2 regions of the Paenibacillus sp. B2(2019) genome follow, and region 1 is predicted to be linked to the other one. Evidence: riboswitches for the same ligand, from Rfam matches in the RefSeq annotation. Region 1 holds a riboswitch; the other holds the start of a gene.
What was found. A riboswitch is a leader RNA that binds a small molecule or an ion and turns the genes downstream of it on or off. The one in region 1 is predicted to bind cyclic di-AMP.
Positions count from the first base shown of each region.

Region 2: linked by a shared signal. The riboswitch ahead of PAENI_RS29515 (C40 family peptidase) and the one ahead of PAENI_RS09240 (alpha/beta fold hydrolase) in region 1 are both predicted to bind cyclic di-AMP.

Region 1 covers NZ_VTZR01000011.1:199,381-215,932, reverse strand. The annotation lists gene PAENI_RS09255 (glycoside hydrolase family 43 protein) at 1-883, shown strand, start outside; gene PAENI_RS09250 (endo-1,4-beta-xylanase) at 929-1,948, shown strand; gene PAENI_RS09245 (Nif3-like dinuclear metal center hexameric protein) at 2,063-2,857, shown strand; gene PAENI_RS31785 (hypothetical protein) at 2,942-3,115, shown strand; cyclic di-AMP (ydaO/yuaA leader) riboswitch at 3,337-3,521, shown strand; gene PAENI_RS09240 (alpha/beta fold hydrolase) at 3,610-4,437, shown strand; gene selD (selenide, water dikinase SelD) at 4,594-5,652, shown strand; gene mnmH (tRNA 2-selenouridine(34) synthase MnmH) at 5,710-6,747, shown strand; gene PAENI_RS09225 (cysteine desulfurase family protein) at 6,799-7,911, shown strand; gene PAENI_RS09220 (exosporium glycoprotein BclB-related protein) at 8,051-9,799, opposite strand; gene PAENI_RS09215 (AraC family transcriptional regulator) at 10,038-12,272, opposite strand; gene PAENI_RS09210 (ABC transporter permease) at 12,773-13,651, shown strand; gene PAENI_RS09205 (carbohydrate ABC transporter permease) at 13,663-14,556, shown strand; gene PAENI_RS09200 (extracellular solute-binding protein) at 14,632-16,233, shown strand; gene PAENI_RS09195 (helix-turn-helix transcriptional regulator) at 16,303-16,552, opposite strand, start outside.
Region 2 covers NZ_VTZR01000029.1:14,995-31,546, reverse strand. The annotation lists gene rluF (23S rRNA pseudouridine(2604) synthase RluF) at 1-528, shown strand, start outside; gene motB (flagellar motor protein MotB) at 628-1,446, opposite strand; gene motA (flagellar motor stator protein MotA) at 1,430-2,233, opposite strand; gene PAENI_RS29535 (hypothetical protein) at 2,440-2,733, shown strand; gene PAENI_RS29530 (4a-hydroxytetrahydrobiopterin dehydratase) at 2,962-3,249, shown strand; gene PAENI_RS29525 (c-type cytochrome) at 3,341-3,697, opposite strand; gene PAENI_RS29520 (GNAT family N-acetyltransferase) at 3,825-4,310, opposite strand; gene PAENI_RS29515 (C40 family peptidase) at 4,566-5,057, opposite strand; cyclic di-AMP (ydaO/yuaA leader) riboswitch at 5,063-5,204, opposite strand; gene PAENI_RS29510 (C40 family peptidase) at 5,564-5,992, opposite strand; cyclic di-AMP (ydaO/yuaA leader) riboswitch at 6,046-6,184, opposite strand; gene PAENI_RS29505 (hypothetical protein) at 6,399-7,229, opposite strand; gene PAENI_RS29500 (M1 family metallopeptidase) at 7,241-9,247, opposite strand; gene PAENI_RS29495 (YwhD family protein) at 9,351-9,857, shown strand; gene PAENI_RS29490 (AbrB/MazE/SpoVT family DNA-binding domain-containing protein) at 9,959-10,432, opposite strand; gene PAENI_RS29485 (transglycosylase domain-containing protein) at 10,635-12,695, opposite strand; gene PAENI_RS29480 (beta propeller repeat protein) at 12,920-14,104, shown strand; gene PAENI_RS29475 (YwiB family protein) at 14,441-14,884, shown strand; gene argS (arginine--tRNA ligase) at 14,881-16,552, shown strand, end outside.

The DNA of each region.
Region 1 (16,552 bases):
CGAGCGGTTACCTCATCCAATATTAACACATAGCGGTACCGACAATCCTATTCAGTATTTAGGACATGCTGATTTGATCGAAGATTGTAACGGGGATTGGTGGGCCGTATTCCTTGGAGTACGACTAGTAGGTTCTAAATATACAGTGCTAGGAAGAGAGACCTTCCTTGCCCCTGTAGCGTGGAATGAAGACGGATGGCCGATGATTGATAATAACGAAGATATCGTAGGACTGGATATGAAGGTTCCGCGTGTACCGGGTCAATCACCAAAGCCTGCACTAAGCGGAAGGTATGACTTTGAAGACGATGTATTACCATTCGCAATGACCTTTCTTCGTAATCCCGCTGAGGCAAGCTGGTCTCTAAATGAACGCCCGGGATGGTTATCTCTTCGGGGTCAATCTAAGGGGCTCAGTGATATAGGACAGGTGGCCTTTATAGGAAGAAGACAGCAGCATACTTCAGCAGAATGGAGTACATTACTGGATTTTAACCCTACCGTGGACGGTGAAGAGGCTGGACTCTGTGCCAGATTGGACGAGGATGCACATTATGAGATTGCTCTATCGCAAAGAAATGGACAAAGAGTGATTGTAGCTTGTTTAACCGTTGATGGAATAACACAGGTGGCGGCAGAGGTTCCAACGACAGCTGGACGTCTGTATTTGAAAATTCGAGCGGAGCTAACCGAATATACCTTATTGTACGCTTTGGATGGGCAGGAGTGGATTGAGCTATCTACAGCGGCAGCGTATCCATTATCTCCTCAAGCTGTAAAAGGGAACGGTTTTACGGGTGTCCTTATCGGCCTATATACGACAGGTCGTGGCAAAGTGGCTGAGATACCTGCCTACTTTGATTGGTTCGATTATCGTTCATAATGTTTCGAGTACGGAATATAAATACGTTTGTTAGGAGGGAGATTGTTGAGACAAGCTAGTGATTTTACAGAGCCTGCACTAAAGACAGTGTTCGCAGAGGATTTCAAGATTGGCGCAGCCGTCAACCCATTAACTATCCAATCACAGGAGCATTTGCTTGCTTATCATTTCAACAGTATTACCGCTGAGAACGAGATGAAATTTGAAAGTCTGCATCCACTTGAGGACACTTATAACTTTAGGGCAGCAGACCAGCTGGTTGCCTTCGCCAGGGAACATCATATGGCGATGCGCGGACATACCTTGATTTGGCACAACCAGACAACGGACTGGCTGTTTGAGGATAAGGGCGGAGGACCTGTAAGCAAAGAGATTTTGCTTGCACGAGTCAAATCACATATTCAGACCGTTGTAGGACGTTATAAGGAAGAAATTTATGCTTGGGATGTTGTAAACGAGGTAATCGCTGATGAGGGAGAAGAACTTCTTCGCCAGTCGAAGTGGCTCGACATTGTGGGCCCAGACTTTATCGCCAAAGCGTTTGAATTCGCGCATGAAGCCGATCCAAAGGCTTTGTTGTTCTACAATGACTATAACGAATCCCATCCATTAAAGCGTGACAAAATCTATAAACTGGTGAAGTCGCTATTGGAACAAGGCGTGCCGATCCATGGCGTCGGATTGCAGGCACACTGGAATTTATACGATCCTAGTCTGGATGATATTCGTGCAGCGATCGAAAAATATGCATCTTTAGGACTTCAGCTCCAACTGACAGAGCTGGATGTATCCATGTTCCGTTTCGATGATAGACGAATGGACTTAAAGGCAGTACCTGCTGAGCTGCTCGAGCTTCAAGCAGATCGATATGAAGCGATGTTCGCACTGCTGAGAGAATACCGGGACGTGATTAGTTCGGTCACGTTCTGGGGAGCAGCGGATGACTATACCTGGCTGGATGATTTCCCTGTTCGTGGGCGGAAGAACTGGCCGTTCCTATTCGATGAAGCGCATAAGCCGAAGCCAGCTTTCCATCGAATTATCACCTCTGCTACGAAATCATAGAGTGGGCAAGCTGCTCAAATAATGAACTGTGAACCCGTCCTTATATCGTTAAGGGCGGGTTATTTATACGTTGATAGATTAGTAGGTAGAATAGATCTCAAAGGGCGGATTAAAGTGAGCGTGACAATTAGAACGATTCTGGAAGATTTAATAGGAGCTATGGAACAGATAGATGGGACTGTGGATACTCTTAAGCCGGGGAATCCAGAAATGGTGATTACAGGGATGGTTACGGCATTTTGCGCAACGCAATATGTTGTGGAACGAGCGATTGCTATGAACGCCAATTTGTTGATCACACATGAAGGTGTGTTTTACAGTCATCATGAGACGAGCAAGTGGTTAAAGGATGACCCTGTGTCTCGCGCGAAACGGAGTTTGATTGAGCGTTCTGAACTGGCTATTTTTCGTTATCATGATTATTGGCATCGGCATCAACCGGATGGGATCATGGTGGGCTTGCTACGAGAGCTTGAATGGTCAGCCTATGTGGTTGAGCAGCAATCCACTGCTACAATCCTATCGATTCCAGCTATGACGGTAAGTGAAGCGGCTCTGTATATAAAAAGAAAGCTAGGCATCTCCTATGTACGTGCTACCGGAGACCTATCCCAGATATGCAGACATGTGGGGATATTAGTAGGTTACAGAGGAGGTGGGACGATGGCTATTCCTCTTTTTAATCAGCACAATCTTGATTTAATTATTGCTGGCGAGGGCCCCGAATGGGAAACTCCAGAATATGTGAGGGATGCTGTCCACCAAGGCAGATTAAAAGCGCTGATTATGTTAGGTCATGCGGAAAGTGAAGCTCCAGGAATGAAATATTTAGCTGAAGTTCTGGCACAGAAATACCCAATGATTCCTACTTATTTTATTGCTGAACAACCGGTCTATCAGCTGGTTTAATTCGTATAAACCGAAATGAAGAATAAATTTGCATATTATGGAGAAAATGATTGGAAACCAGGTCACTGAGAAAGGAGTGTTTCAATGGAAATTCCTTTGGAGGCTGATGAAGTGTTAAGTCGTATCAAAAAGCTTCAAACCGATGGAAGCTCGATCAGCAAAAAACAAGTGAAGCAAAGCGATCCTGATCTTATGAGAAGTGCGCTGTTCTTTTTTCCGAGCTGGGAGCATGCATTGAAAAACGCCGATCTGTTGTAGCCATATGATTGTATAACGAAGCCGAGTGGTTCAGGGATTGATCTCTGATGGCCGCTCGGCTTTTTTTAGATATATTGAGTAAACAAGAGAAAAAGAAAGAGAAAACGAAGTGTATGCTCAATATGAAATGAAAAGCATGGCTTTCAACATTATTTTGCCCACGGCTCAACTTTACAAGAAACCTTACACGGAGTATGATTCATCACATAACTGACAATTACATAAGAAGTCCGCTTAATTTCCGTTAAGGAAAGCGGGGGAACCAACAACTGGGAACCAGTGTAACAATCGGTACTAGTTATGGGGTGAATCCTGTTCCAGGTGCATAAATGCATCCATGCAGGTAGGGCAACTCTCACTGCCCGAATCCGACAGCTAACCTCGTAAGCGTATGGAGAGAGGATGAATGGCGTATTTGATGATGAATAGCCACAGAGAATCCCTCTGTGGTTTTTTGCTGCGTTAAAAAGCAGATATAGTTGTAGAACCTATCTATGAAAGAGGTGTTAACTTTGCCTATTGCTAAACTGAATGGAACTTCGCTCTATTACGAAATCAATGGAACAGGGACTCCGGTTGTGTTTATCCATGGACATGGATTAACACATAGTATGTTCAAGCCACAATTGGAGTATTTTTCTGATAAATATAAAGTGATTCTGTGTGATTTACGGGGGAATGGCAAATCAGGTGAACTACTGCAGGCCCCAAATGAGATTATTGAAACCCAATGTCTAGATATAATAATGCTATTAAATGATTTGGGTATTCGTGAGGCTGTTTTTGTTGGGAGTGCCTATGGGGGGCTCGTCGTTCAACATATTGCGAAACAATATCCAGAACGAGTAAAAGCGATTGTTGTCGCGGATAGCTTTTGTAGAAGTCAGGCGTCAACGATAATCGGTAAAATCCAGCTTATGGCTGCTTATTGCAGTTGGTTAATGTATTACGCTCCAAGTGAGCTTGTACTACCTTCGATTCGTATGATGTACCGGGAACGCTGGAATCTGGCTTATAACGAGATTAGAAGAGGACTTCTCGATAAACGTCCACGGGAATTGTATCGGCAAAGGCTGGCTACGAGCCATGTGGATTACACTAGATGCTTAAAGTCTTTTAAGCGTCCCGCCTTATGTATTGTAGGTGACTTTAGTGAATTTGGAGTTAATTGTATGAAGGATATGGTGTCTCAGCTGCCACATGCTCAGTTAGTGATCATCCCTAACGCATTAGATCCTAGTAATCTGTGTCAGCCGGAGAAATTTAATGCTATACTTCAGCGGTTTTTGGAGAAACAGCAGGAAACTCAGCAGATTAGTTGATCTTAGTGGTAAGTGAGAAATGAGGGGCGTCCCATAGCCGGGGAGTATGTACTGGCTACGGGGCGTTCTTCTGTATGTCTGTATTTTGTACAATGCTGTCTACTGATGTAAGATTAAAGATATTCGAGATTAACTATCTAAAGGAGCTGAGTCATGATGTCTCAAGCCGAAACCATAAAATTGACCTCATTATCTTCAAAAGGGGGCTGCGGCTGCAAAATCGGTCCCGCCGATCTCATGCAGGTTATTCGCAGTCTACCACCAACCGTTCCTAATCCGGATCTACTTGTAGGTCTGGATACCAGTGATGACGCTGGGGTATATCGATTAAGTGATGATCTTGCGTTAGTGCAAACTGTTGATTTTTTCACGCCGATCGTGGACGACCCTTATTCCTTTGGGCAAATTGCAGCAGCTAATGCGTTAAGTGATATTTATGCTATGGGCGGCAAGCCGCTTACAGTGCTTAATATTGTGGCCTTCCCTATTTCTGTTTTGGACAAAAGTATTCTCGGTGACATTTTGCGCGGTGCAGCAGATAAAGTGCAGGAAGCAGGAGCAACGCTTGTGGGCGGACATTCCATCGACGATAAAGAGCCTAAATTTGGATTGGCCGTTACGGGCCTTGTGCATCCGGACAAAGTAAGAACGAATGCAGGTGCGCAGGCAGGAGATAAGCTGATTTTGACTAAACCTATCGGTGTGGGCATCTTAACGACTTCTATTAAAAAGGATCAGCTATCCCCAGAAGAAACTACACGCCTTACGACAGTCATGTCTACACTGAATAAAAAAGCGGCAGAAATCATGGAGCCTTATGATGTACATGCTTGTACAGATGTTACCGGATTCGGGTTGCTTGGACATGCCTCGGAAATGGCAAAAGGGAGCAATCACGGACTGATTATTCGTCAAGGCGATGTACCGATGCTGCCAAGAGTAAGAGAGCTCGCGGAGCAGGGCTTTGTTCCAGGCGGCACTAAGAATAACTTTGCCCATTTGGAGGGCAGTATTCTTTATCCGGAAGAGATGGACCAATTAAGCCGCTATATTCTGTGTGATGCTGTGACTTCCGGTGGATTGCTGATCTCTGTTGCTCCTGAACAAAGTGAGGATTTGCTAAAAGAGTTAGTAGATGCAGGTGTAGAAGCAGCATTGATCGGAGAGGTAACGGAAGAACATCCGGGTCAGATTGCAGTTATAGCTGCGCAATAAAGCTGGAGTTCAGCTTAGAGGCGACCTAAGAAGTTAGCCACCAGAGGAGAGAGCGCATTGTTTCAGGATATTACACTGGAAGAACTAAGAGTGTTAAAGAATAAGAAGCAGATCACCGTTATCGACGTTCGATCTCCTTCTGAATATAAAGATGCAACGCTGCCGGATAGCTTGAATATTCCCTTTTTTGATGATGAGGAACGGGCTGAAGTAGGTACGTTGTATAAACAGACAAGTGTGCAGGCTGCGAAAGAACGCGGTTTGGAGATTGCTGCTGCGAAGCTACCTTCCTTTGTCAAAGAATTTGCTGCGATTCAAGGGGACAAGGCTGTATTCTGCTGGAGGGGAGGTATGCGCAGCCGTACAACTGCGACCGTACTTTCTTTAATGGATATTCACGCTTACCGATTGATTGGCGGCTATAAAGCTTACCGTAAATGGGTACTCGATGAACTGGAGTCCTATGAATTCAAGGCGAAGCCTTATGTCATTCATGGAAATACGGGTACAGGTAAAACAAACCTGCTGCACCGCCTGAAGGCACAGAGCTATCCTGTTTTGGATTTGGAAGGAATGGCAGGTCACCGCGGTTCTATCTTTGGCGAGATCGGACTTCATGCAAACAATCAAAAAACGTTCGATAGTCTTCTTATGGAGGAATTAATTAAGCTTGGGGATGCTCCTTATGTACTGTTTGAAGCGGAGAGCAAAAAGATTGGGAAGGTCGTAATGCCCCCATTCATGGCCGAGCAGAAAGAGATTGGAACACAAATTTGGATTGAGATGCCACTACAAGCCAGAGTGCAGCAAATCCTTGAGGATTATCGACCAGAAGAATATAAAGAACAGTGCATTTCAGCATTTCGAAGTATCAAATCGCGAATTCATATCCCCATTGCGGCGGAAATCGAGCGTTGCTTGCAAGCTGATATGTTCGGAGAGGCTGTTGCGCTGCTGTTAGAATACTACTATGATCCTAAATACGATTATACGTCTACTCAGTATGAAGGCATTGAGAGAGTTACCTTTAAGGTGAACAATTTGGATGAAGCTGAGGCTGCGGTGATCTCTTTTTTAAGTAATCAGAAGGTATAAGCTTTATGTATCGTAAAGTATGAGGGGTTTAGAGGAGGCTCGGATTAACAAATGATCTATTTAGACTATAACGCTACAACACCTGTAGATAAGGAAGTAGCAGAGGTTATGATTCCTTATCTTTATGGTCATTTTGGCAATCCTTCAAGCAGTCATTCTTTGGGACAAGAAGCTAAAGTCGGAATCGAGCGAGCAAGAACACAGGTGGCTAATTTCCTGAATTGTACGCCGGGTGAGGTGCTTTTTACAGGCGGGGGCAGCGAGTCGAATAATACCGTCATCAAGGGCGTCGCCCAAACGTATCGACATAAAGGCAATCACATTATTTTGTCTGCTGTGGAGCATCCTGCGGTAATTAAACCGTGTCAGTATCTGGAGCAGTTGGGCTACACGATTACTTATGTACCTGTTGACGCGTATGGAAAGGTGCAGGTAGATGATGTGAAAAATCAGCTTACAGACCAAACTATACTAGTCTCCATTATGCACTCTAACAACGAAACGGGCACGATTCAGCCGATCAAAGAAATAGCCGAGGTCTGCCATGAACGGGGTGTCCTTATACATACCGATGCTTCGCAGTCCGCAGGAAAAGTAGAGCTTGATGTGGCTGAGTTAGGGGTGGATTTTCTAACGCTGGCAGGCCATAAATTATATGCGCCAAAAGGGATTGGAGCATTGTACATCCGAGAGGGCATTCACATCGAGCCATTAATTCACGGAGCGGGTCATGAGCAGGGGAGACGTGCCGGAACGGAAAACACCCCTTATATTATTGGATTAGGAAAAGCCTGTGAGCTTGCTTCGGACTTTGCTTCCAGAGAGCGTGTGAAAGAAGTAGCGGATTATTTCTACGATAGATTGCAGAACGCATTTGGCGACAGAATTCACCTGAATGGTCATAGGGATAAACGATTGCCCAACACGCTTAACGTTAGTTTTCTTGGAGCGGTGGGTCACGAAGTGATTGCTTCGCTGGAAGATGTGGCTGCCTCAACAGGTTCAGCTTGTCATTCTGGAGAAACATTGATTTCACCTGTTCTAAAGGCAATGAATGTCTCAGCATGTATTGGGCAGGGAGCGGTTCGTTTTAGTGTGGGACGGTATACGACTAAAGCGGAGATCGATGAGGTTATCGGTAAGCTGAAAGAGTATTTGTTGTGAGTAGATTGCCAGGGATAGCTAAGTTTGCTCAATAGCGTCTCTCCGGATCGAAAGATTAAGAAATTGAAATCGCATATTTTAACAAAAGCATCTGTCACTCCTTTAGTAGAGAGGGCAGATGCTTTTGTTGTATTAGTGATTATACAATAGTAAAGCCTGCACTTGCATAACCAGTGACTGTATTTACAAGGGTAAGACCTGTAGCAGTGGCTGAGAATACCATAAGAAGACGTGTCTGCGGTGTTACAGCGAAATTGATACCATTCGTAATTCCGCTGACAAAAGTTCCTAAATTAATAGTACCGGTGATAGATGGAAGTGGTACTATTGCGCCTGGAATAGGAGTAAATGTGTTATTTGGTGTGGCAGATTGGTACAATTGCGCTGTTACATTTAACGTAGTACCAAGAAGCGATAAAGCTATGGTATTACTGAAGTAAGCAGCAATAGATGTAATCACTCCTGAACGAGGAACCGACATGGCAAAGTTGATAAGAGGTCCAAGAACAGTACCTGTCAAATCAATATTTCCACTAACAAGAGAAATGCCAGTAGCTGAATTTCCGAAGCCTATGAGGCTTGTTGTTCCAACCAAGCCACCTAAAACCGTGGTCATAATAATTGGTCCACCAGATGCCAGTGGAATGATTGCGCCCTCACCGGTTGCCCCAGTAACTCCTGTAACTCCGGTAACCCCCGTAGGTCCAGCAATTCCCGCAGTACCTGTAGCACCAGTCGGCCCCGCAACGCCAGCAGTACCCGTCGCCCCCGTCGGGCCAGCAAGCCCGGCCGCACCTGTAGCACCTGTCGGTCCAGCCAGCCCGGAGGTGCCTGTAGCGCCTGTCGGTCCAGCAAGTCCGGCAGTACCTGTAGCGCCCGTCGGTCCAGCAAGTCCGGCAGTACCCGTCGCCCCCGTCGGGCCAGCAAGCCCGGCCGCACCTGTAGCGCCCGTCGGTCCAGCCAGCCCGGCGGTACCTGTAGCGCCTGTCGGTCCAACAAGCCCGGCAGTACCTGTAGCGCCTGTCGCTCCAGTTGCCCCTGCTCCAGGACCTGGAGGTCCCTGTATACCTTGCGCCCCAGTTGCACCCGTTGCGCCTGTCCCACCACCACCATATTCTCCTTGAGGACCTTGCGGACCTTGAGGTCCCTGAATTCCCTGAGGTCCTTGCGCTCCAGTCGCGCCTGTCGCTCCACCAGCAATTAGTAAATAATCTGACGAACTACCTGGTGTTCCTTTGGGTCCAGCAACAGTAGCTATATAAGTGCTGCCATTAAAGGTTACTACTTGACCCGCTGGATACAATGAGCTTTGTGCCGGATTAAAGACTACAATACCTTGCAGCCCAGCACCAGTGGCTCCTTGAGGACCCTGAGGTCCTTGAGGCCCTTGAGTTCCTTGGGGTCCCTGAGGACCTTGTGGCCCCGTCGCACCCTTAATAGGTAAGCCGAGCGCTTGTGAAATAGAAGCTTGAATATGTCTGATTTGAATTACTAACTGATCTTTGCAATGAGAGTCTATTTTCGTGGCGAGGATAAAAGATAATAACTCGGCTAACAGCTGTTGAAGATTAGTACCCACGCTCACGACGGAGAAGGGACTGACCTCAGTAGCTACAATGGTTATTTCTACTACAGAAAGAAGCTCCGTTCTAAAAGGGCTGCATATCCTAGCCTCATGCAAGAATTCCATGAGTTCTCTTAACACTCTTTGAAGATTGGAAATATGAAGTGTAGTGGGATTCGTAAGTGCGGGAGGTACCACTGTAGCAAGCTCTGTGACTATTTTTAATAGTGCAGCACACTCTCTTTTTCTAACAGGACTGCTTATTCTTCCTTGTTTGTTTAGGATAGCGTCACCTTTGAATGGTCTATGATAATGATCCGACATGCTTCTGTATCTCCTCCTTGAGCTTCTCCTTTTCATACCTTTAAAAATTGGGAACCTGCCCAATCAGCATATTCAGAGAAGCTGAAGTTGTTACGGTAATCGCTCTGGAAGTCGATACACATGAACCTACATTAAAAAGGCAAACCACCGCTAATACAGTAGCCTGCCTTTTTTGATAGAGTAGTTTAGTAGTGTTATTGATCTGTACTCCGTTCGCCTTCTCACTCAGCCTTCAGTTTTATGAACGAGTATTAGAACGCCTGTATTCCATCGGCGTGATGCTGAAGTTGCGTTTGAACATCCGATGGAGATAAGAACTGCTCGTGAAACCGGTCATTTCAGCAATATCCGATACGGACAGATCGCTCTCTTTCAAGAGGCGACATACTTCCTGCATTCGTACATCCATGATGACATCCACAATAGCTGTCATTGTTTGCTGCTTATAAAGACGGCTGACATATATAGGTGACAGGTTAAGCTCATCAGCAATCTGATTCAGGCCCAGGCTGGGGTCCATGTAAGATTGATTGATTTTTTGGTTAATTTGACGGATCAGATCACTTTGCTTAGAGCTACGTTTATCGGCCTGTAATTCCTGAATATCATCGAAGAGTTGGTAAAAAGCTTCTTCAAGCTCCTTCATCGTCTCGTAATTCTCAAGTGAAGGTATCTTGAGGATATCTTCCACAGATGTAGAGCTGAGCTTTTTGATATTATCGATGATTCTCTTAATCGTTAGCGTCACCCTGGATAGCGTTAGTTCTAGTACATGGTAGGGGTATTGGTCCAATTCGCGCACGATGTCAGAGAAATGGCTACGGGCTTCGTCTGTTCTACCACTGGTGAGGGCATCGACCAGCTTTTTCTCGTTATCCGCAGGGTAAGAGTATAGGTTATTCTGCAATTCGTTAATCTTCTCCGCGTTGATTAGGCAGCCATGCCCATAAAAAAGTCTATGTTTAGAAGCTTCTTTGGCCTGGCTATATAGGTGGTTCAATCGATCTGGATTATCACTAACGGGACTGTATACTAGCGATAATCCTATTTTCAGATAATCGCAGCAAGCCACACGGATTTGTCGCAGCAGTACTTCGATCAATTCTGTATCGAGAGATTCAGCGGACGTCATACTGCTAAGTAACATAACTACGCTGTCGTCGTTCATATCTACGCTTTCAACTTGATAAGTCTGACCGCAAATTTCCGAAGCAATATTCATGATCGCGAACTTGTATGCAAGTAGATAAGCACCTCGGTCTTGTCGCAGGGGATTGTATTCATCAATACGCAGCAATACAAGCCGATAACCTTCGTTTAAGTTGAAAGCAATGCTTAGTTGCTCGAAATCACTAGGCCGGCTGCTGTGGGGGGCTTTTATACCGAGAACAAGATTACGTAATGAATTCTGTCTAATCGTAAACATACTGTTGCGCTTGTCAGCTTCAAGGCTATTCATTCGGCTTACAATGGAATCAATAGGAAGGTAGAGGCGTTTGGACAGCATTCTAGAAATGATAAGTCCGAATATTAAAATAATCAAAGAAATCAGTAGTGTTGTATTACGGATTTGCTTAGTCTGTTCTGTGATTACATCATAAGGAGTAATGCGAACATACTGCCAACCAAGAGAATCTGGTGAAGTATAGGACACTAATGATTTCTGGCCTTTAAAAGGAGCTGTGAAATAACCTGCGGAGCGGGCTTTAACTTTATTCTCTATCCAGCTGCTTTCATCCCCCGAGAGCTTCTCTAATGTCAGCTTGTTCCCCGATAGAAACCGATCTTGGTCATCAAGAAGATAAGTATTACCACTACCGGCGGTATTGCTGTTAGCCAACTCCTTGTTTATCCAAGCTGCTGATATATTAACAATAACTGCAGAATTGATGGCACGGTCCCAGTTGATCGCATCATAGCAGAGATAAGTATAGACAGCGATAGCTTCTGATTTGGGTTCACCGATGGAATAGGTGCGTGGGATCGGAGTGAATGTTTTATAATCCTGATAATGATTCAACATCTGTATGATTTCAGTATCCTCTAACTCTCCTGTGGAGTACACACCATTCTGCCCTTGCGCCGCTGAGATATATATAGTGTCATTATTCGGATTATAAACATAGATGGATTCAATGTATGGCATGGAGTTCAGATAGTTTCCGAGATCCGACATTGCAGCCGTAACCTCATAAATGGAAGGTTTGTTGTAGAACAACAGATGGGAAATAGTGGAGGTCCTGTATAGCTGAAATGAAAGCGTTTGAGCTACTTCAGCCATGTTGACTACTTTTTTGCCAGTCTGAGTTAGATCTCTTAGATCGGAACGGAAGGTCTGAGTCTTCTCGACGCCGATGTAGTATGTATAGTACACGATTGTAGAGACCAGAAGAGTTAACGAAATACATAGTGTAATCGTTGTTAGCAGCTTGCCATACAGCAGTCTTTTTCTCCGTATATCATTATTCTTCATAATAGCCCTCCCCCGAAATGTATGCGGCTTATTGGATAAGGCTCTGGATGAACTCTAGATATGAAGTCCTCTTATTATAATTGCCCTAGAGTGAACAGAACAGTGGAGTAACACTAGAATGTTGTATTTTACCAATATATAGCTGTGAAGAAAATAAATATTTGTGCACTTATCATCATTATTTTCGGGATATTCGAGTGCATTCCCCTATGTACACTGGCATTAACACTATTCATCGTTTCTTCATAAACATCCTTATTGTTCAACAGCGATTTCTCCAGTTTGTGCAGGAAAGCTATGAAGCTTCACTTCTGTGTTCAAAAGAACCACCCTATAGTGGAATTATGCAGTTTCTACATTAAAGGGAGTGAGAGACCTTGAGCCAAACCTCATCCAAAGGAATCTCAACCGTCGAACTTGGCATCCAGGCCGATGGAAGAGCACGCTTACGGACGACAAGAAAGAAGAAGGGATTTATTTATGAACTGATACACAATCGGATGATGTTTCTGATGCTGCTGCCCACCTTGATCTTTTTCTTAGTGAATTCTTATTTTCCAATGGTAGGTATCTATTATGCGTTCACTCAATTTGACTTCAACAGCAGTATGTTTAATTCCAAGTTCGTCGGCTTGCAGAATTTCGAGTTTCTCTGGAGATCCGGCACACTGGTGAAGCTGACGATGAACACGATAGGTTACAACATCGCTTTTATTGTACTTGGGAATGTGCTGGCGATTGCTTGTGCGATTCTCTTAAGTGAACTGAATGGGAAATGGTTTAAAAAGATTAGCCAATCGATAATGTTTCTACCATACTTCGTATCCTTCGTCATTCTAAGTGTTATTGTCTACAACCTGTTCAATTATGACAGCGGTTTCTTAAATACAATGCTTACACAATTTGGGCTTGATCCGGTGGACGTTTACAGCAAACCCTGGGCTTGGATTTTTCTAATTATTATCTTCTATCTATGGAAGAATCTCGGTTATAGCATGGTTATCTATCTAGCAGCGATTACGGGGATTAGCGATGAATATTATGAAGCGGCTAAGATCGATGGCGCTAATATTTTTCAGCGGATTTGGTATATTACAGTGCCAATGCTGAAATCAACCTTTGTGGTGCTGCTGCTCTTTGCGCTCGGAAGTATTATGAAAGGGCAGTTTGATCTGTTCTATCAATTAATAGGAAACAACGGGCTTCTCTATAATACGACGGATATTCTCGATACCTACGTCTATCGCTCGCTTAAAGTAACGTTTGATGTGGGCATGGCTACTGCTGCCGGGGTCTATCAGTCCTTGTTCGGTTTTGTCCTCATCATGACGGTTAACTATATTATTCGCAAAATAAATGATGACTACGCCCTGTTCTAGGAGGACAAGAAATGAAAATTCAAAAGGATAAATATACACGGGTGCTTCATGCAATCGCCTATGTGGTCATCATTGGACTGTCGGTTGCTTGCCTGCTGCCCTTTCTGCTAATTATATCCGCATCATTAACCAGCAATGAATCTATTATCCGGGATGGCTATCATCTGATTCCGGGTGAGTTCTCTCTTGAAGGCTACAAGACGGTGTTCATTTTCCCGGATGAAGTACTGCGTGCTTACACGGTCACCATCGTCACCACTGTAGTGGGAACGACATTAGGACTCTTCTTCATGACGATGGCTGGTTACGTGCTGGCCCGCAAGGATTTCAAATACCGCAATACCTTTTCCTTCTATATATACTTTACGACCTTGTTTGGTGGAGGACTTGTTCCTTGGTACATCATGATTACTAAATACCTCGGTCTGCTGGATTCCTATGCTGTATTGGTGCTACCAGGCCTGATGACACCGTTCTTAATTATTTTAATGAAGAATTTCGTTAAATCAGCAGTCCCTGAGGAGCTATTTGATTCTGGGAAAATCGATGGGGCCGGTGATTTCAGAATCTACTGGCAGATCGTCCTCAAGCTCTCCATGCCAGGGATTGCTACAGTCGGATTGTTCCTTGCATTGTATTACTGGAATGACTGGTTCACATCTTCACTGTTCATCAATGATACCCATAAATATCAACTGCAGTTCTATCTGTACAATGTTATCAATTCAGCGCAGTTCATTGCACAGATGGGTGCTGGAACTGGGGTGTCGCTGGCTACAGAAGTCCCTGGTGAGTCTACCAAAATGGCGATGGCGATTGTTGTGACTGGACCGATTCTATTTCTGTACCCGTTCGTTCAGCGTTACTTTGTCAAAGGGTTGACCATCGGAGCTGTAAAAGGTTAGAACCGCAACCTTGCCCCTACCCAGGCTTAGGTATAGTCGGCTAACATAGAAGCATAGTGAAAAGGGAGGATTCAGATGAACAAACTACGAGGCAAAAGCATGTCTATTCTGCTCACGTCAGTACTGAGCTTAGCTCTACTGGCAGGCTGTGGGGGGAATTCTAGTTCCACGAACGGGGAAAATGCAGCGGTAAAAGAGAGTAATAGCGGCGGGAATACGGCTCAGAGCACCAATGCTGAGACTGAGGAGAAGTCGGGGCTGGATACATCGAAGAAGGTAGAGCTGCAGTTTTATATGCTGGGTGATGCCCCGAAAGATCTTTCAAGTATTGAATCGCAAATTAACAAGATGGCTGAAGAAGATCTGAATGCAACCGTTAAATTCAACTATACAACTTGGACAGACTGGGATCAGAAGTACAAATTGCTACTATCTTCTGGACAATCGATTGATTTGATTTTTACTGCGGATTGGACACAGTATCAAGCTTATGCTAAAAAAGGAGCTTTTTTGGCTATCGATGATCTGCTGCCGACGGCTGCGCCAGCGCTCCAGCAATTTGTACCGCAGGATATGTGGGAGGCAGTTAAGATTGATGGCAAGATTTACACTGTACCCGCGACTTATAAGGAATATGTAACGAATGGTTTCGTATGGCGTGAGGATCTGCGCAAGAAATACAATCTGCCTCAGCCGACAGATTTGGCCAGTTATGAAGCCTATATGGAAGGGATAAAGAAGAACGAACCGAAGATGTCGCCAGGATCCTTTAACAGTGATGTGAAGGGGAGTCTGCATGATGCTTACACCGCACTTAACGCTATGGTCGGAGGTCCGCTACCCTATGGTATTGGAATCAAGTACAGCGATCCATCAAAGGCCTACCTTTACTGGGGTTCGGAGGAACATAAAGCAGAACTGTTGACCATGAGACGCTGGCAGGAAAAAGGCTTAATCTCCAAGAATGTATTGAATGTGAAAGATACTATTCAGGCTCCAATTATTGCAGGAAAGGCGGCAACTATTTTCGGAGATAACCCGACCCGCTTCAACGATACGCTGTTGAAGTTTAAAGCAGCCCATCCGGATTGGGAGCTGGGTTACTATCCTTATGGTAAAACGATTGGTTACGCCACTCCGGTTCATCCCATTCATAATGGGTTTGCCATTCCTAAGAACAGCAAAAACCCAGAACGTGCATTAGCCTTTTATGAGAAGATGGTTTTGGATAAACGTTATAACCAGCTGACACAATACGGTGTTGAGGGAAAAAATTATAAGGTTGATGCAAACGGCTATTATGAGCTTATTGGAGATGCTTCTACGAACGGCTTCACTCGTGAAGGGATGAACGGCTGGGCATGGCGGAACCCGGAATTTATGTTATTCGACAAATCCTATGATGGCGTCAAAGAGATTTTCGCTGAGCTTGATAAGATTCAGAAGCCGGATATTTTCACAGGATTTGCAGAAGATTACACCTCTTATCAGGCTGAAAAAGCGGCACTGGAGCAGGTAGAGAAGCAATACCTGTATCCGCTGCAAGCCGGATTGGTAGAGGATGTTGATGCGGGTCTAGCTACCTTCATGGAGAAGGCTAAGCAAGCCGGCCTTGAGAAAATTCAGGCGGAATATATCAAGCAATGGAATGCTTACGTACAGGAGAAGGGTCTGTAATAAAAAAGAGCAAGGGATGTTCCTTAAGCCATAAAGGCGGGGGACATCCCTTTTTTGTATTTTAGGAGACTACGAGAAGCGCTGGCGGAATTCCCGCGGAGTGGTTCCCTCAATGCGGACGAAGCTGGAGCTGAAGTAAGGCGCTTGATTGAAGCCGACCTCCTCGGCGATCCGGGCAATCGTGTAACTGGTCTGCATCAGCAATAGCTTACTCTGCTGAATTCGGTAGTGCAGCAGGTAATCCATAGGTGTGCAGCCGTATTCCTTTTTCATGCAACGAGCGATATATACAGGATGAAAGTTCAGGTTCTCCCCTAGC
Region 2 (16,552 bases), on a different contig from region 1:
ACGGTTTACATTGCGTTAAACAAGCCAGTGGGTATCACTTCAACTACAGAGCAGCATATTAAGGGGAATATTGTTGATTTTGTAGGTCATCATGAGCGAATCTTCCCGATTGGGCGACTCGATAAGGATTCAGAAGGATTGATTTTGCTTACCAACGATGGGGACATCGTTAACAAGATTTTACGGTCCGAAGGTCGGCATGAAAAAGAGTATGTTGTTACTGTAGACAGACCGATTACGCCATCATTTATTACCGGCATGTCCAGCGGCGTAAAGATATTAGGTGAGAAGACGCTACCTTGTGAGGTCACTCGTATTACAGAGCGTGTATTCCGTATTATTTTGACGGAGGGTAAGAATCGTCAGATCCGCCGTATGTGCAGCGCTTTTGGCTACGAGGTTAGAAAGCTTCAACGCATTCGGATTATGAATATTCGTCTAGGGGCATTACAAACAGGAGAATGGCGTGAGCTGTCTGCTGAAGAGAAGCAAGAACTTGGAGCTACACTGAACTACGAACTTCTATAACCTAGAAGAGCCTAGATTTGAATACAATGTATCAAAAAAGAGCTGTTCCATCGGTCTAAGACCTTGGGACAGCTCTTTATGCTTGTAATAGGATAACCATTATTCATCGGAAGGAGCAATGCCTGAGAACTCTTTGGTTTCTTGATATTTACGAATAATGGATACTTCAACCCGGCGGTTCTTACTTCGTCCAACAGCTGTTGTATTTTCAGAAATGGGGTGGTATTCCCCGTATCCAATCGCACTAAATTTCCGTGGATTCAGGTTCGTATTTGTTAGCAAGATCTTCATGAACTGAAGGGCGCGATCGGCGCTCAGGTCCCAGTTGGAAGAATAGTCGCTATTAGAGATAGGGATATTATCGGTATGTCCTTGCACGACTACATCATAATCCGGGAATTGCTGCAGCATGGTTGAGATGGACTTTGCTAATTGCCGAGAATCATCTTTAACTACTGCCTGTCCGGATGCGAACAACGCGTTATCACTTATCGTAATCATAAGTTGGGATTGATTGAGCTTAGTGCTGAGTAGATCGGTAAGGCCGTTCTTGCTGATATATTGATCAAACTGCTTCTTAAGCTTCTCTAAATCCTCTTGTTCCTTTTGCCGCAGCTTAGCCATTTCTGTTTGTTCATTTTTCTTGGTTACTGATTTATCCATTTGATCATTTTTTCCTAAATCCTCTTGACTCTTAGATGGCATTGCCGCCCGCTCTTCAAGAACACCTGTACCGCCATTAAGAGCAGAACTGAAGGCTTGACTCATCTCTTCGAATTTTTTGGCATCCGTTGCACTCATAGAATACATTACGATGAACAAGGCTACCAGAAGGGTCATAAGATCAGAATAAGGCAGTAGCCACGATTCATCGGCGTGTTCTTCATGCTCTTCGTGTCGTCTAGTCTTTTTGCTCACCCGATCCACTCTCCTTCTCATCATTTAACTTAGCTCGTTCCGAAGGTGTCAGGAAGACAGCAAGCTTCTGATTGATGGCAATAGTGGATACACCGGATTGTATGGACAAAAGACCTTCGACCATCATCATTCGAACTTCAATTTCACGTTTGGAAAGTCGTTTTAGCTTATTGGCGATAGGATGCCATAATACGTAACCTGTAAAGATACCGAGTAGTGTTGCGATGAAGGCAGCCCCGATTGCTGCAGCCAATTTGTTCATATCACTCATATCAGCCAGAGCGGCGATAAGTCCGATAACGGCCCCGAGTACGCCAAGTGTAGGAGCATACATACCTGCTTGTGAGAAAATGAGTGCGCCTGCTTTATGTCTATCCTCTGTGGCGTGGATGTCCTCCATGAGAACATCGCGGACAAAATCCTGATCATTTCCATCAATAATCATCCGCATGCCATTTCTGAGGAAGTTATCTTCTATTTCATCGACTTTCGACTCAAGAGCCAGCAGACCTTCACGCCGTGTAATAGAAGCCCACTCCATGAACATAGTAATTAATTCGGGTTTACTGATTAATTTCTTTTTGACAAAAATCATTTTAAACAGACTTGGAATCTTCTTGACCTCCGAGAACGGAAAGGCCATAAAGATGGAAGCTGCCGTACCCACTAAGATAATAACGTAAGCAGCAGGTGTGGCTAAAGCGTGAAGAGGAGCGTGCTTGAGGATCATACCCCAAATAACTGCAACTAGACCAAAAATTAAACCAAGTATTGTTGAAATTTCCATTATGCACCTCGTCCATGAGATTATAAGATGTGTTCCGACAAAGCCGCGTATATCATCCTTGAAACAGCGGCAAGGCACTCTGTTCGAAACCGAATAACGTATATTCTTATTTATCGACATCATTCCGTTTTTTGTGAAGTCATTTTTTCGGCTATAATGGATAAGGTAAGTAATTATTCATCTGTGGAGAAAACGGAGTGATACATGTGGGTGTAAAGCATGGTAGAGATTACGGTGAAATCCTAACGGATTTGACTGAGGCTGTCGGAAGAATTTCCGATGGGTACTTATTTTTTGAAATGGATCCGGAAGAGTGGCAAGAATTGCCGCAGGAATCCAAGATGGAGGTATGGGAGGCACTGGCTGAGGATCTTTTCTTCGCGCTAGGTAATGAACCTATGATTGAGGTGGGGAGCGGCGTTATCATCTACGATAAGGACACTCACCGCATTAATATTTTAGTCGGAGAAGAGGATTTAGCCTCTGTTGTTTTGATTTAAGAAGAGGCGGCGGCGGGGCGTAATTTGCCCGTAGTTAGTAGCCCGTGTTAAAATTGGTGTAGCCGAGTTATAATCGCTGGGATTCTTGAATACATTTAATCGAAAATATTGCCTTTATCCTGGCACATCCCTTGGACCTCAGAAGCTAAGGGATGTTTTGTTTAACGAATAAGACGAGTAAAGGGACCTGCGGATTTTACTGCAATTTTTAGTAAGGGAGGAAACGAATTGTTATTTACCGAAGAAGAACTGCGTGAGCAGATCAGCAAGCTGGAAGGTTGGAAGCTGGAAGAGAATACCATGGTGCGAAAATATATGTTCAGCCAATATATGAAGGGTATTGCTTTCGTTGATGAAGTAGCCACCATTTCAGAAGCCTTTGATCACCATCCACATATTACGATTGATTATAAGATAGTGACTTTACGACTGAAATCAAATGAGGAAGACGGTATTACAGCTCTAGATATTCGAGAGGCACATGAATTTAATGAAGCCTTTGAGAAAAATCGTTAGTGTCACCTAAACTCATAAATAAACGCCCGTGCGCAGATAGTGAACTATCTTCTGGCACGGGCGTTTTTAGTTGCTTAGGTAGTAGTTACTGTTACTTTTTCTCTGAGAGCCAGAGGGCGACGTTTGCAATCTCCTCAGGGGCTAGCTTTTCTTTAAAGGAAGGCATTTGACCTCGTCCTTTAGTGACGATACTGTAGATTTCTTCAGCATCATGCTGACCGCCTTCATTTTGAAGACTGGGTCCAACTCCACCTTGAAGCTGATCGCCGTGACAGGTGATACAGCTGGCTTTCACGGTTGCTTCGGCCTTTGCCGCATCCAATTGGACTTCCGGCATCGTCGGCTTATTCTGTTCAGCTACCTCTTCTTTACCTGGAAGTGTAAACATAAGTACTACCGCAAAGGCACAGGCGGCAAAAAACAAACCGCTCATGATCCATTTCTGCATCCCAGTTCGTCCCTTCTATGTAAGCTGCTCCCTACATTATAGCTCAAGGTGAAGCGTTATCATAGGGTTTGTGACAAAAAAATGAACGATAATACCATCAAATCATTGAAAAATATGGAATTTAATATTATTTATCATAGACCATGCAATAAAAAGGTTTGTTTCCTGTGGGGGTTAGGCGTTCATACGTATCGGTAATCGTAAATCCACACTTTTGGTAAGTTCGGATCGCCCGCTGGTTCCAGGTCAATACCTCTAGATCAATCTCACGCTCAGGATAACGAAGCAAGGCTGCTTGCACGATTGCATCCATGAATATTTTTCCTAGACCTTGACCGCATAGATCAGGGCGCATACCAATCCCCAAGCGAACAACACCTTCCATTGGAAACAACTGCGCGAATCCACACAAAATCCCTTGCCCATTTAATATGGAGACATATTGCTCATTCCGTAGCTGCGGGTCACCGAACTCGATTCCAAGAGCCTGCATTTGCTCCCACGGCATCCAGCCGTAAATATTATAAGGGGCAGTGTAATCCCAGTTGCAAATCTCTTCCGCGTGACTGGTCTCCATAGGCGCTACATGAAAAGTAACAGAGGGATTTATCATAAGGTCAAGGACCTCCTTTCACGGGGGGACTTAAAATGTCTTATATTTCTAGCTTAAAATACTTATGGTCCTTATAAGGACATCGAAGGCGTTTATGCTTGTAACTAATTATATACAAAAAGAGGCATGGTCGACTCAGAAATTTATGAGGATTATTGTTTTACAAATTCTGAGAGGGGTAAATACTAAATAAGACAAAAAACAAGCTCTTCCCCAAGAATCAACATCTTGGAAAAGAGCCTATGTACGATTTACTTATTGAACATCATCATTATCTTCTGTCTCAGAAGCAACAGAATGATAAGCATCCGTGCTCATAATTCGTTTAGCACCGATGTAGCGTTTCACGTAGTAGCTATCACTCAGGGAGCTAATTGTTACACCGCGTGAGGTAGATGCGTGTGCAAACTTGCCTTCACCGACATAAATACCGACATGGGAGACACCCTTACCACTTGTATTGAAGAATACAAGATCTCCAGATCTTAAATCATCTTGGGAGATAGCAGTACCCATTTGATACTGGGAACCTGATTGGTGTGGTAGGTTTATACCAATTTTATCAAATACATACATTGTAAATCCGGAGCAATCAAATCCATTTGTGGAGATGCCGCCGGATACGTACTTAGTTCCGATGGTCTTGTCGATCACTTTATCCATTTTGGAATCCGCGAAAGCGCTTCCTGCTCCGATGGTGAAAATAATGGAAAAGCTAAGTACTGCTGCTGCTAGCTTCTTCTTCAAAAGTTTATACCCCTTCCGGATGCCTACGAGGTTAGCTTAAGGGTTCGGTTGAAGGTCCCCTATGACCCCTCTAAAAATGGAGGTCAATTCACCCAAAGTTGGTTCCCCCGTTTTCCTAATAGTTAGGAAACTCGGCTGATACTGTTGATTAGGAATAGCTTGTAATCAATACATGACAAAACCTTTGTAAATAACAACTTAATGATTACAAAAATGTTACTAAAATCTTACTGCAGTTATTGTAACAAACAGAGTGCCGCTTGGCAATCGTTTTTAACATAATCATGCAGAAAAATTCGTTTTTTTAAAGACAAAATGCATATGTAAGCGATAATATTAAACTAATTTTTATATTTATTGAAATTTTTATCAAATAAAAGTGTTTAAAGTCCGTTCTAGAGGTGTAAAGAATATAATAAGGCAAAAGAAAACCTGGATTCGATTAAGTCAATAATCAAACCCAGGTCTATATAATGTAATTGTGAGGTTATAGTTGTGGCGAAGTATTAATCGTAGGCTATAGCTTGATATGAGGAAGTACTCATTACTCTTTTAGCACCAACGTAGCGATTGGCCCAGTAGGACTGGCTAAGTGAAGTGATGGTCACGCCATATGAAGATGATGATTGTGCGAATTTTCCGTTTCCAACATAAATGCCGACATGGGATACGCCGTTGCCCAATGTGTTAAAGAAAACTAGGTCACCTGAACGCAATTTGCTTTTGGCTACAGGAGTTCCGACATTATATTGAGCTTTTGAAGTACGGGGCAAAGAAAGACCCACCTTCTTGAATACATACGTAGTAAATCCAGAACAGTCAAACCCGGCAGTGCTAGTGCCTCCGGTTTTATAGGCAACTCCAATTGTCTTTGAAATAACACTGTCCATCTTAGAATCTGCAAAGGCACTTCCTCCACCAATAGAGAACGCCATCACAAGTCCTAGCGCCGCAGCGACGCATGCTTTTCTTAAATTCTTCAAAAAAATTGTACCCCTTCCAATGCCTGTGAGGTTAGCTTAAGGATTCGGTAGAAGGTTCCCCTATGATCACTGCAAAGCGAGATCAATTCACCCAAAATATGGTTCCCCCACTTCCCGGTGCAAGGAATTCGGCGTTTTATGCACCAGATAGTGACTTATCGACATGACTACAACAAATACATGAAGTTATGTAGAAATCGTTTCAAATGATTACAAACTTGTTACCAATGGAACAGGACTTATTGTAACAAAGTCTTTACGATTTTGCAAATCCTCATAATTTGTCTATAACGCGAAAGAGTCCCAGCTCCTGATTCAGGAACCGGGACTCTTATATTATGTTCTGTAATGCTTCAAATTATTGTGGAAATGCTTTACTTTGCCATAGATGATATTGAGCTGAAATTCCCCACATTTTGAAGAGTGTTGAGGGCAGTGATGAAAGTTGACGAATAAGAAGTGCTGGTAGGCCAGGACAGAAGATACCCGTTATTCCGCACACTAGCAAAAGGATCAGGCCTGCTGCACCAAGTACGATTGAAATTCCTATTGCCGGAATCAGTGACTTCAAGCAAATGAATAAGGAGGAGAACATCCCCGTGCCGCTGGTATAACCAAACTGCATATATAGAAGGAACAGGCGCACGATAAAGATGTATATAAGCCATGCCAATACGTATGGAACTAGATGAAGTAACAAAGAGTAGTTCAGAAAGGAGGACAAGAATAGCCCGTACATTTTTGGAGCAAGCCAGTATAACGGAAGTAGAGCCAGCACCCATTCGATTAGACTGAAGATAAACACTGGAAATCCATAAAGCTTCATACCGGGAAAAAAGAACAGGCCACGCTCTCCTTTTCGCTCCTGATGGAGTTCATGCAGTAATCCTGCCCTTATGAAGGGGGAGAGTAGCAGTCGTAAGACAACAAGCCCTAGGAACATCCATAACCAAGTACGTATCGCAGGATCTGTGTTCAAGCTGAACTGCCCTTCGACATAATAGAGTAGTCTGCCCATTCCGCTGCCTCCAGCGTCTTTATCTGGATAACGTAGTAGAATTGGAACGATAGCAGATCGGATGAAGCCGTACATAAAGTAGCCCCAGAGCAGTCGGTAGATGAAGAGCAGAATCAGAATATAAAATTGCTCCTTCATGCTTTGCCAGCCGCGGGTTATCGATGTTCTCACAATCATTCACCTCACCAGACAAGAGTTCCGAGCACGGTTTCAACTAGTTTAGTTACACTTAATGTCCAGCGGGAGAGCGTTTTGGGCTCTATTTCCGCCAGTCTGAAGTTATTAAGATGTTTGTTTTCTAACAGAATGGTATGCTCAGGATCAACCTCAGCAGAGAGCAGAAGCTTATCGCTTAACAATTGGAAGGTAGTCTCAGCTCCTTCACCGCTCCAGACCCGCTCTGTAGCAGAGTCATCGGCGAATGTGAATTTAATGGGAACGTCAACGTAATGGCTCCCTTTGTTTGTAATCTTTACTATGGATTCATAGCTCTGAGCATCGCTGTTGCCATTCTTTTTAATCGTAATCGTATCTACTGAGAAATCAGGAGCACCACCACCATAAATATAATCTTCGAAATAAGGCTGCCATGATTTTTTGGTTACCTTCTCAATGACTTTTTGAAAATCAGACGTAGTGGGGTGCTGGAAACGGAATTTACGTGCGTAAGTGGACATGATGCTGTTCATTGCCTTAGTGCCTACTTGGCGTTCAATATCCTTAAGTACTAGCTTTCCGCGAATATACACATTCCGGCTATAGGATTCTGCCCCGGCATATTTCCATGTTTCTAAATTTAGCGGCTCTGATTTGGTCACCAAGCTGGACTGAAGAGGGAGATTCGTTTTGATGCCATATTCTTGCTCCATGAGTCTGTCTTCAGCATAAGAAGTGAAGCTTTCATCTAGCCAAGCCTCTTCGAATTCATTGCTGGCTACCATGCCGTAAAAGTATTGATGGCCAATTTCATGAACGACGGTTCTTTCAAGTGAGGTGTCAGGAGAAGAGTCTGTGGCTCCAAACGCTGTAATGAGTGTTGGATACTCCATTCCTCCAGCCCCATTCCCCTCCTTAGGCGGAACGATAATAGACAGAGTCGAGTAGGGATAAGGACCATACCATTTGCTGAAGTAGGTCAGAGCTGCCTTAGCGGCCTGAAGGTATCGTTCCTTTAAGTCTTTGTGTAATGGATCGAGATACACCTTAATCCGTACACCAGGCACTTCTGGCGTAGAGAAGGCTTCTTCGGCTACTGTAAAATCAGGGGATGCCGCCCACGCAAAGTCATGGACATCGTCAGCGTAGAACTGATATATTTTCTGATCTTGCTTTAGCTTGGCATTCTTCACAGGAAATCCGGTCGCAGCTACCGTGTAGTCGGAAGGAACCGCAATCGTTACATTAAAGATGCCAAAATCGCTGTAAAATTCAGAGGTGCCGTGGTACTGATGCAAATCCCAGCCTTCCTCCTTAACCCCGCGTGTGCCCATAGGCTCGTATACACTAAGTTTAGGGAACCATTGCCCAGCCATCACGAAATTGCCTGATGCGCCCATACGGGCAAATATTTTGGGGAGCTGGACCTCGTACTGGAGTTTAAGCGTGACACTTTCTCCACCATTAACCGGCTGTGGGAGATGTACCTTTAGGAGTGTCTTATCGTTGACGTTACCATCATCGGGTTGTACAAATTGCACTCTTTGCATTAGTGATGTTCCTTCTGTTGTGCGCAAATCGGTTAAAGTCATACTTCCGAAGCCGTTCTCTGGCATGGTGTCACCTCTGAGCGTTCCTCCGGACTCCTTCATAAAGGTAGTATCTGATGAAGCAAAAGCATTTGGATACATATGAAAATATAGATCACTTACCGGTTTTACACCGGGGTGTGTCCAGGTTACCGTCTCAGAAGCGATTAAGGTTTCTGTATCAGGAACAAGCTGAACATCGATGTGATACTCGACAACTCGTTGACTTAATGCCTCTTCTGCTGGAACGGGGGCGCTTTCAGGCAGTGTCTGTTGTGGTGCAGCTGCAGGAGCTATGCCGCTTGAGGACTTGGCCTCTTTTGAAACAAAGCTAGTAACAGAAGATGTGGAGTTATCCCCCGAATAGACCCATATGCCTCCTAATAGCACGAGGGTGGCCAGGGTCGCAAAGATGATGATGTACCTTAATGACAGTGACTTCATAGTGTGATTCCTCCCGTGACAAGCATCTACGGGATGTATATGTTTGCAATCGCCGCATTATTAGCTAAAATTAAATTATTCGTAAGAGGAAGGGTGTGCACTCGTGGACAACATACAACCGGAGGGCAAGAAACAGATTGCCTTAAATATTGTGAATGCCAAAAGTAAACATAAAGGCTTTGGAGCGGGCTCTATAGAGCTCAATAACGTATCGCCTGTCATTATTGATGGCGGTGAAGCAGTCATTGATATTGGTGCCATGCATGCCAAGAGTAAGGTTGAAAAGGGGATTAAATTCTCCATGAACCGTGAAGATGTACCCAACGGTAGACAGGTTTGGGTAGTATGGGTAGCAGTGGACCGTACACAGGATAGTCAATTCTATGGCGGAATAACGGCCTGTGAAATGTGGATCGATACGGAAGCACGTCGCGGTTGGAAAATTCTCGCCGAGCATGTCAATAAGTTGGATGCTGCTCTAAAACGCAAAATCGATGTGGGAGGGCTTGGCGCAGTTGAAAAAGCTGCCCTCAAATCCCTCTTGATCTCTCATAATGAGGCATGGTGGACTGCGTCCTCCGATGAGCTTAAGGCTGCACTGACCGAGTAGGAACGAATTACCCGGACAAGGTTACATGATACAGAAAAAAGGCTTCGACATCCTGAAATAGGAGAGTCGAAGCCTTTTTGAATTGAACACAATGAATTAGTTTACGATTTTCCTGCCGTACTAAGTTTGCGTTTGAGTTGACTTACTCTGGCTTGACTGATCCCAAGAATTTCAGCAAGCTCTTTCTGATTGGCATATGGATGTTCTTCTATGGCCCGCTCCAGGCGTTGGCACATATCCTCTGTCTTCGTCTTCCGGATCGTGTTGCTGTGTTCTGACACTTCGCCTGCAAAATCTTGGCGCGCCTCAGGCACTTGAGACATGCGTTCAGGGTCGGCAATTTCTTTTAGACAGCTACTGCAAATAAATTGCTCTTTATAGTAGGTGACATGGTCGTGGCTTCTGCAAAACGTACATTCTGTCGAGGTGTACTTCCTGAGTATGATGGTGTTATCGTTTAATATAAAAAATTCGATAGGATCACCAATGTCGATATTACGAGTCATACGGATTTCTGCGGGAACCACAATTCTCCCAAGACTGTCTAAACTCCGGATCATGCCTGTATCCTTCATCCCATGTCCCTCATTTACATCTTTATATTTTGGTTGCTACTAACTATTATAGCAGTAATTGTGAGTTAAGAGAATGGGGTGAATATAATTAATGAAGCGGTTACATCCTTTGTGGGAGAAGTGAAAATCGAGTTTGGCCATCCTATGGATTCTACAATAAATAAGTAATAAAAAAGAAAAACCTCTTCAATTAATGAAGAGGTTAATTCAACCACCAGCGTTTAATATTGTTCCACAGGGAACGACTTTCTTCAGCAGGATCTACTTTGCTTTGTACATCATCGACAACGGGAGCTTTGCCGTGTTGATCACAGTATTCGGTGGGCTCAGTTCCACTAATGAAAGTCTCCAGTTCTTTTTCGGGACAGGCTGCTGTAGCTAGCTTACCGGATTGCGGATTGATGTATACACTGACTACGTCATCTGGAATGGGAAAAATCTTAGGCGGGATATTTTCCAACGCTTTTTCAGTAAACTCCGCGAAAATTGGAGCTGCCCGTCGGCCATCGGTAGTTGTGATGTCGCGCCCCTTGTCATATCCAACCCAAACTGCAGTGGACAGCTCGGGGGTGAAGCCTACCATCCAGCCGTCTGTATCCGTAGTTCCAGTCTTGCCGGCTACCGGACGTTTGATTATAGAAGCTACGCGATTTCCTGTCCCCCCAGTCTCAAATACCCCCTCCATTAAACGGGTCAACACATAGGCGGCAGAAGGCTCTACAATGGCTTCACCCTTTGACTGTGGTGCTTCATACAGCACCATACCATTAGAATCCGTTATTTTTAGAATGGCTGTGGTGGGCATTTTCTGACCACTGTTTCCAATAACAGCGAATGCCGCAGCCATTTCTAGCGGACTGATCGGTGAGGTACCGAGTGCCAGTGACGGCACGCTTTGAAGCGGACTATCAATGCCCATCTTGCCTGCCATCTCGCTCACCTTATCTGCGCCGATCTTCATGATCGTATTCACAGCATAGATATTGTCGGATGCTGCAATGGCTTGTCGCATATTGATTTCGCCCAGATACTTATCCCCGAAGTTCCGAGGCTGGTAGGTTTTGCGATTGTTATCATAATGGAACATCGTTGGCTGGCTTTTGAAAACGGAAAGACCAGTCATCTCTTTAGAAGAGAGTGCTGCTAAATACATGATCGGCTTAAAGGACGAGCCAGGCTGACGTGTGGTGGCTAGAGCATGGTTGTATTGGTTGGTACGATAATTTTTTCCGCCGACCATAGCTTTAATGTAGCCAGTGCGAGGATCGATGGAAACAAGAGCGGTCTCCAGATCACTCTTTTGATCCATCTCTTTGTCGACTGCTTGTTCTGCGGCATGCTGCATGTCAGGGTCAAGGGTAGTGTAAACATTTAGTCCCCCTTGTTCCAGCTCATCACTGCTGATGTGAAGAGATTCTGTGGCCAGATTGCGGATATAATCTCTGAAATAAGGTGCAACCACAGTGGTATCCTTCTGTCCTTGTGGCTTTAAGTTCAAGTCCTCCTGAACAGCCTGTCCTGCTTCTTCTTGTGTGATTTCTCCTAAATTGGTCATGACAGTCAAAATGATTTTTTGCCGTTTTTTAGCATTGTCTAAATGATTGTACGGCGAATAATAGGTTGGTCCTTTTGGAATCCCAGCTAGCATGGTACTCTCTGCCAAGTCTAAGTCTGCTGCAGATTTACCAAAATACATTTGAGAGGCTGCTTCAATGCCATAGGCACCATGGCCATAGTAGATGTTATTTAAATACATGTTCAAGATTTCATCTTTGCTGTATTTCATCTCGAGCTGCATCGTATACAAGGCTTCTTTAGCTTTACGCGTCCACGTCTTCTCGTGGGATAGATAAAGATTTCTCGCGAGCTGCTGAGTTAGCGTGCTAGCCCCCTGCGTTCGGTTTCCCTCTTCCAGATTGACGAGCACGGCCCGAGCCATTCCCTTCATGTCAAATCCGGAATGCTCGTAAAACTTACGATCCTCGACGGCTAGTGTGGCTTCAATGAGCAGGGGAGAAATTTGACTTAATTTGACCGGTTCACGGCTACGCCCGTCTGAGGTAAAGGTGGCAAGAATGTTGCCCCTGGAGTCGAGTAGCTTGGAGCGCACATCGTCGCCAATGGGAGGGAGATCTTTTTGGTATAGGTAACCGAGCAGAGCTCCCGTGGTCAGTAGAAACAATATAATCATGGCTACCAGCAGCCGGAATAAACGGCGGAAGCGGCTTTTTCGTTTGGGTGGACTCGTTGATTCACGTGACATGACACCAGACTCCCTTCTCCTTGTATTATGGGAAAGGAACTGGAAGGATATTCATTGTATAACTAGGTGATCTGTTAAAGGGACTATCACCGGAGGAGATTTAAATAGGAGATGACAAACTGTTTCCATTTTGTGACTATTCAATGGTGGATCATGCGTGCTTCAGGAGGTATAAAAGAGTAGAGATTGAAAGCTAGGGTATATATACAATAGGAGGTGTCACTATGAACTGGACGAAAAAGATTCACAGAACGACAATAACCGCCCTTTCGGCGACGCTAATAATGGTTTCAGGTTGGGGTGCATCAGCTTCTTCTGTACATGCTGCTGCATCGGCTACACCAGCGGCGTGCGGCACTGGAGATCATGGGCTACTACAGTCTCTGCAAAACAAGCATTCAGGAGACGTATCCACACCGCTTACCTTTTCTGATGTTCAGTTTCTGAATGGAAATATCGGACGGGCAGCAGGCAATGGATTTATGATTGGCACTTCTGATGGAGGCTGCAATTTTCAAGAAATTTATGAAGGCCAATGGAGCTTTAAACAGATTGATTTTCCCGATAACGTGCATGGTTTTGCCCTTGCTTCTGTAGAAGACGGTCAAGCTCGATATTTAATCAGTACCTCTAATGGCGGCTCAGAATGGAAAAGACTTTCGAATAAAGCTGTTAGCTTTGAAAGAATCGATTTTATCGACAGTAAGATTGGTTTCGGGTATAACAGGGCATCAACGTATTACACCAAGGACGGGGGACTTAGCTGGAGTAAGATTTCAACCCCATCCAATACACGCGGTGCTTATTTCAGTGATCGTAATACCGGCTGGGCCGTTGTAACTGTGCCTGGAACCAGCTACCGGGTAATGAAGACTACAGATGGTGGCAAAACTTGGAGTTTGGCGTTGAAGGTAGCCTTTTCCGATCCTGAGTATGGGCAAATCACTGCAAAGGGAGATCAAGTTGATGTGGTTCTCTATGGTGGCTCAGGGATGAGTCAGACCTCATATTCCCTATATACAAGTACGAATAAGGGCAAGAGCTGGAATAGAGTGATTGCTCAGGAAACTGCTGGGGGTGGGCCTGCTCCGGGTAGCGGGAAGGCTGTAGTAAATAAAGGGCCTGCGTCTGGCAGACCTGGAAATTTGGAGCTGGTAGGAAACAGTACGACCTTCTTAGTGGGTTATTCCGACGCAGCGGAAAAAGTAGCGGTAGGACGCTCATATAACGGTGGCAAGCAATGGACCAATCTTCCGGCGATTGCTGGGTATGACGGGGTAATCTCGTTCACTAGTAATAAAGAAGGTTGGATAGCTGTTCGCGAACGCGATTATTCATCGTTATACGTAACTAAAGATGGTGGCGCTACTTGGGAACTTAGGTTTTCGTTGAAAATTTTGTCCTTGTAATGGGTGGGTTAGTATAAGTAGTGAGCGAGCTAACATAGCGTTATAGTCCTCTAAACGGTTCCTAAGGGAGCCGTTTTTTCTGTTAATTATGAAGTTGGTTGCACTTGGGTACAGTTTTACTACATGTTCCAAGTGTGCTTTTATCCATCAATATGGTAAAATTTTATGAGCTAAGCTAGATCTAATGGATTCTGAGATTGAAATGCTTCTTTGAACTGGATATAGTGTACAATGGGAAAGCGAATAGGCCTTTGAATGATATAAAAATGTTTAAGTTTTACGACAGGCGTTTTTCTTATGCAGAATGTAGAGGCTTGCAGAATGGAGGAACGTGTGATGCCCGAATTACAGTCTAACAAATATGGCGTCTCTATTACGCTCGTGAGCCTTCAAGATGGTCAGCGGAATGTTATGAAAGCGAATGGAGAGGTAGTATCCAAAGGACCGCATCTATATATTCAATATGAAGAGTTAGAGCAAGGCCCTCGAGGAGAGAAAATTTCTGTTCGTACAACAATAAAGATTGCAGGCAATCAGCTAAAGCTAATCCGCCACGGTGGGATACAGTCGGAACAGAGCTTTCAATCCGGACGGCGTCTGCCGGGATTCTATCGTTCACCATATACACAGTTTAATCTTTCTACAGAAACGAACAAGCTGGACGTGGTGCGCGAAGGGCGCTCCCTAACGGTTGCATGGGAATATGATTTGTACGTATACGAGGAATTGTCAGGAAAGTTTGCTATTAGTTTGCATATACAGGAGGAACCGAAATTATGACACAGAGAAAGAATCCGTTGGAGCTAGTGAATGAACGGGTAAAAGAAGCCATTGCCGATGCAATTGTAAATGCAGGAATTGTTGCACCGGAAGAGGTTCCGGATATCGTACTGGAAGTACCAAGAGATAAGGCACACGGTGATTTGGCTACGAACGCTGCTATGCAGCTGACCAAAATCGCAAAACGTAACCCGCGCCAAATTGCTGAGGCAATTATAGAACATTTGGATACAAGCAGCGCTTCTATTGAAAAAGCTGAGATTGCCGGACCAGGCTTTATTAACTTTACCTTGTCCAAGAATTATTTGTACCCAATTATCAGCCTTGTTGCTGAGCAGGGTGATGATTATGGCCGTATTAACATCGGTCAAGGTCAGAAGGTTGAAATGGAGTTCGTCAGCGCTAATCCAACGGGTAGCCTTCATTTAGGACATGCTCGTGGTGCTGCTGTCGGCGATGCGCTTTGCAACGTACTCGATTATGCAGGCTATCAGGTGACACGGGAATATTATATTAATGATGCCGGTAACCAGGTGGTCAACCTGTGCAAATCCATTGAAACTCGTTACCTGCAGGAGCTGGGCCAAGAAGCAGAAATGCCTGAAGACGGTTACCATGGCGAGGATATTAAGGGATTTGCTAAAGAGCTTGTGGCTGAAAAGGGTGATACACTACTCGAAATGAGCCCAAGTGACCGCGCAGCATTTTTCCGGACTTATGGACTTAATAAAGAGCTCGATAAAATCAAACGTGATCTGGGACTATTCCGCGTAAACTTCGATATCTGGTTCAGTGAGACTTCGCTGTACGAGAACGGAGAAGTGTTACGCTCGCTAGACGAGCTTCGTGATCGTGGAGAAGTTTATGAGCAGGATGGGGCAACCTGGCTGCAAACGACTAAGTATGGCGATGATAAAGACCGCGTTCTGATTAAGAACGATGGCACATACACCTACCTTACACCGGACATTGCTTATCACAGCGATAAGTATGGCCGCGGTTACGATAAAATGATTAACATTTGGGGTGCGGATCATCATGGCTATATTCCGCGGATGAAAGCGGCGATGTCAGCACTTGGCAATGATCCTGAGAAGCTAGTGGTTCTGATTGCTCAGATGGTCAGCCTGTTCCAGAATGGTGAAAAGGTTAAAATGTCGAAACGTACCGGCAAAGCGGTTACGATGGAAGACTTAATGGAAGAAGTAGGAATCGATGCGATTCGTTATTTCTTCACTATGCGTAGCATGGATTCCCATCTCGATTTCGATATGGACTTGGCGATCTCTACTTCTAATGAGAACCCTGTATTCTACGTTCAATATGCGCATGCGCGTATCTGCAGCATCTTCCGTCAGGCAGAGGAGCAAGGGATTTCTATCCCTGATTACGCTGAGATTGACTTCTCCAAGCTAACAGCAGTGCATGAATATGATCTGCTGCGCAAAATTGGTGAGCTCCCAGCAGAAATTGCTGTTGCGGCTGAAGGTTATGCTCCACATCGCCTCATCCGTTATGTATATGAGCTGGCTGCGATGTTCCACAGTTATTACAAAGCTGAACGTGTAATCACTGAGGATGCCGCTCAAACCGTGGCACGACTTGCACTGCTTGGTGCTGCGCGTACCACCATTGCTAATGTCCTGCGTCTTGTTGGTGTTTCCGCAC